DNA from 2 places in the Maridesulfovibrio pacificus genome. Region 2 is predicted to be linked to the other one. Evidence: riboswitches for the same ligand, from Rfam matches in the RefSeq annotation. Region 2 holds a riboswitch; the other holds the start of a gene.
What was found. Region 2 has a riboswitch for cobalamin ahead of ACNI23_RS13780 (ribonucleoside triphosphate reductase). Riboswitches for the same ligand answer to the same signal wherever they lie in the genome.

Region 1 (2,203 bases), on a different contig from region 2:
AGAATAAACCTGTTCCGGGTGCTGATTTCAATGGTTTGAAGACTTTTGCTTTTAAGCAGAAAAGTGAATCCAAGAAAGATCTGGAGGCTATTCTGCTTAACACTGCGAAACTGGAGCTTGAAGCAAAAGGGTTCAGCTATGATCCCAATTCACCGGATTTTATGGTTGTGGTGAATTTTGGTTCCAAGGCTTTTATGGAGCGGGGAGTAACTTACAAACGTGAAGCCTACGAATACGATTACATCAGTAAGACCAATACCGATATCGGGGTGGTTAAGACAGCTGATGCTCCTCGTGTGGACAACACTGTGCGTATCTATCTGATGACTCCCGAAAATGAAGGGATGAAGACCTACCTCTGGCGCGGTATGGCTACAAGTCAGGACCGCGAAGGTCTCGATATTGTAGGTAGATGTCTGGTTAAGGGGGCATTTTCTCAGTTCCCTGCTGCTAATGGAAAGTTCCGCGAAAAATTAAATGTTAGAGATTGCGAATAGTATAAATCAATAGCACAGATTTTATCCAAGGCCCCCGGAGTTTTTTCGGGGGCCTTTTTGTTTGGCTCAACAAAATCTTGCAGCAACCCTTGACTTTGGGGGTGAAGAATGTCATTTCTTCATCACTATATAACAATATTTTTATATATTGAATTTGATTTGTATGCGCCCGCAGGAAACGGAAGACGGTGAGAATCCGTCGCAGGCGCGCTGCTGTAACCGGGTAAATCAAGAAGGATATGGTGTCGGCCCACTGTTGGAAAACGGGAAGGAGCGGCACTGTGCGTCGAACAGGCCCGGAAGCCAGAAGACGTCCTGCAGGAGCAAGTGTCGGACCTCGCGAACAGGTCTGAGAACAGGGACAGTAGTCCCGCCGCTAAGCGGACACTTTTAATATGGAGAACTGCAATGCTGACGCACACACTAGGCTACCCAAGAATGGGCAGCAATCGCGAGCTTAAACGAAAGCTTGAATCCTACTGGAGAGGTGAAGCCGGGGCGGATGACCTAGCTTTGACCGCTAGAAAACTCCGTGAAGAGCACTGGGAAAACCAGAAGCAGGCCGGAGTTGATTTGCTGCCGGTGGGTGATTTCTCTTACTACGACCATATGCTTGATAATGCTGTGAGATTCGGCGTTATTCCTGCCAGATACAATGCGGAAGGCGCTAAGGCTTCCCTTGATGATTATTTCAGGATGGCCCGTGGCGAAGCTGGAGAAAACGGCGTGGCCGCCATGGAAATGACTAAATGGTTTGATACCAACTACCATTACATAGTGCCGGAATTCAGTAAGGATCAGGATTTTTTTCTTGCGGACGAAACCCTTCTTGGACAGGTGGAAGAAGCATCTAAGCTGGGACATAGAGTAAAGGCTGTTCTGCCCGGACCGCTGACTTTTCTGCTGCTGGGCAAATGCTCAGATCAGGAATTCGATCGCCTGGACCTGCTGGAAAAGCTTTTGCCTGCCTATGCGGAACTCATTGAGAAGCTTTCCGCTAAATGCGAATGGATTCAGTTTGATGAGCCTGTTTTGGCTCTTGATCTTGAAGAGTCTACACGCAAACTTTTCAATCCTGTTTATCGCACCCTCAAAGAAGCTGCATCAGATACAAAAATTTTGGTCGCTGCTTATTTCGGCGGTCTTGGAATCAACCTTGAAACGGCAGCATCTCTGCCTGTTGATGGTTTGCATGTGGACCTTGTGCGTGGAGCGCAGGATCTTGAGCCACTGTTAGCTAATATATCAGATAACTTGAGCCTTTCCCTCGGCGTAGTAGACGGCAGAAATATCTGGCGCGCTGATCTTGAGCGGGCTGTGGCTGCGGTTAAGTCCGCACATGTCATACTTGGCAAGGAACGTGTGCTGGTGGCTCCATCCTGCTCACTTCTGCATGTTCCCTTTGATCTTGATCTGGAAACAAAGCTGGACCCCGATATCAAATCATGGATGGCTTTTTCCCGTCAGAAATGTGCTGAAATCAGGATTATTGCAGATGCTGTAGAAGGGAAGGATGTAGAAGCTGTCCTTGCTGAGAATCGCAGGGTTCTAGAATCCCGCAAGATTAGCCCTAGAGTGCACAATCCAGAGGTTGCCCTGCGGCTGGCAGCGCTTCAGCCTGAAGATTACCGCCGTAATTCGGTTTATGAAAAACGTGCTGAAATTCAGCGAGATCTTGGTTTTCCTGTTCTGCCGACTACCACCAT
Region 2 (2,203 bases):
GTGCGCAAGCTCGCCGAGAAGACCATGGACGCGACCCGTGATGTTACTCTCGTGGTTGAGGCCATTCAGGAAAGCTCGCGCACCAATGTTCAGTCTATGGAAGAGGCCGCGCAGTCCGTGTTGGACAGCACTGAGCTTGCGGAGCAGGCAGGGGATGCGCTTGAGGAAATTGTCTCACTTGTGGGCGGAGTGACCGGACAGGTTCGAAATATCTCCGCAGCAGCGGAAGAACAGTCCGTTTCTTCCGACCAGATTAACTCATCCTCCAAGAGTATTAACCAAATGGCGCAGATGACAACGAAATCAATGGATAAAACACGTAAATCAGCTGAGGACCTTTCCGGTCTGGCTGCGGAGTTGCGGTCGCTTATCGACGGTTTACGTGAAGAGTGTCGTGCGTCTTAATTATTTAATCAAAAGAAAGCTGCTGTTGTTTTCAGGTGAAAAAATATTTCAGCCGGACAATTCTGTCCGGCTGAAATTGTGTGAAAATGAGTAGGAGATTTTGTCTCTAAATCAAGGCCTTAGATGGTTATGAACAACGAATGAACAACTGTGGAAAACTGCTGTCCCACACGAGTTAGCCCATATGGCTCTAGGGCTGAAATGGTGTTGACCAAGAAAAAGTCTAGAGAGTCTTGACCGAATTCATCAGTCTGGTAGACTGCTTCAAGTCGTCAGCACTTCAGGAATCCGTTTCTGCTTTCTGAGCATATGGAAACTGATTAGTCGGGAACCCGGTTTGAATCCGGGGCGGTTCTGCCGCTGTCAGGGAAGCATTTTGTGTGATCCTGAGCCAGCACCCCGGCCTGAAGCATGCCTGCCCGGTGCTCCCTGCAAATTCATAGGTATGAGTTTGTTCTGTGGATGTCACCCCAGAATGGCAGGTCGGTTCAAACTGACCGGAATTTTATGTTTCTGACTTTTTTTCCGGTTCCAAAAGTCCTGCAGGATGCACCTATTGGGTCCCCTGCGTCAAAATGCACACCACCATAAGACACGGTTCAGCCGTGTGCTTGCAATCTGGGGAGGTTGCTTCCTTTTCTGCGTTCTTTTTTCGGCGCAGGTGGTGATGTGTGCGGACAAATTTTACAGGTAGCTAAATGCCCAAACAAATTCTCAAACGTGACGGTTGTCTCGAATCCTGGTCCACTGAGCGAATCTCAGAAGCAATTTTTAAAGCTTTGAAAGCAAGTGGTATCAAAGATCCTCTGCTGAGTAAGCGCCTTGGCCGCAAGGTTGAGCAGAAGCTCGCTGATGTTGATGTCCCTGAACAGGAAATGGTTCAGGACATGGTTCAGCTCGTTCTTATGGAGAACCGTCTTTATTCTGTAGCCGAACGCTACATCATATATCGTGAAAAACGCCGTGAACTGCGCCGTCAGGATGAAACCTATCTCGATATCGCCGGAACCATTGAAAGTTACCTTGACCGTTCCGACTGGCGTGTAAATGAAAACTCCAACATGGGCCATTCCTTTCAGGGATTGATGCTGCACATGTCCGGAGCGGTTCAGGCTCGTTACTGCCTTGAAAAATATCCCGAGGAAATCAGGCTTGCTCACGAGCATGGCTATTTCCACATTCATGATCTTTCTTTCGGTCTTGCCGGATACTGCGCGGGTTGGTCCCTGCGTGACCTGCTGCTGGATGGCTTCGGTCTTAAGGGACGTTGCTCTTCCGGTCCGGCTCGCCATTTTGATTCCATCACCGGACAGATGGTCAACTTCCTCGGCACCCTTCAGAACGAGTGGGCCGGTGCGCAGGCTTTCAACAACGTTGATACCTACCTCGCTCCCTTTGTTCGTCATGATGGTCTGGACTATGATCGTGTGAAGCAGATGGTGCAGAAGTTGATTTTCAACCTGAACACCACCTCCCGCTGGGGCGGCCAGAGTCCGTTCACCAACTTTACCTTTGATATGGTTCCGCCAAAGCACATCGCTAATGAGCCGGTAATCATCGGTGGTGAGTTCCAGGATACCACTTACGGTGAGTACCAAGAGGAAATGGAGATGATCAACCGTGCGTTCGTTGAAGTCATGCTTGAAGGTGACTCCGATGGCCGTATCTTCTCCTTCCCCATTCCCACCTACAACGTTACCCCGGATTTCCCGTGGGAAAGTGAAGTGGGCGAGCTGCTGCTGCAGATGACCGCCAAGTACGGCGCACCTTATTTCCAGAACTTCATCAACTCCGACCT

Region 1: another riboswitch for cobalamin. It lies ahead of metE (5-methyltetrahydropteroyltriglutamate--homocysteine S-methyltransferase); the one in region 2 lies ahead of ACNI23_RS13780 (ribonucleoside triphosphate reductase).

What each region holds. Positions count from the first base shown of each region.
Region 1 covers NZ_JBLZNE010000002.1:256,019-258,221, reverse strand. Annotated here, with positions in the region: gene ACNI23_RS18625 (DUF4136 domain-containing protein) at 1-497, shown strand, start outside; cobalamin riboswitch at 636-829, shown strand; gene metE (5-methyltetrahydropteroyltriglutamate--homocysteine S-methyltransferase) at 906-2,203, shown strand, end outside.
Region 2 covers NZ_JBLZNE010000001.1:2,970,858-2,973,060, reverse strand. Annotated here, with positions in the region: gene ACNI23_RS13785 (methyl-accepting chemotaxis protein) at 1-405, shown strand, start outside; cobalamin riboswitch at 673-827, shown strand; gene ACNI23_RS13780 (ribonucleoside triphosphate reductase) at 1,104-2,203, shown strand, end outside.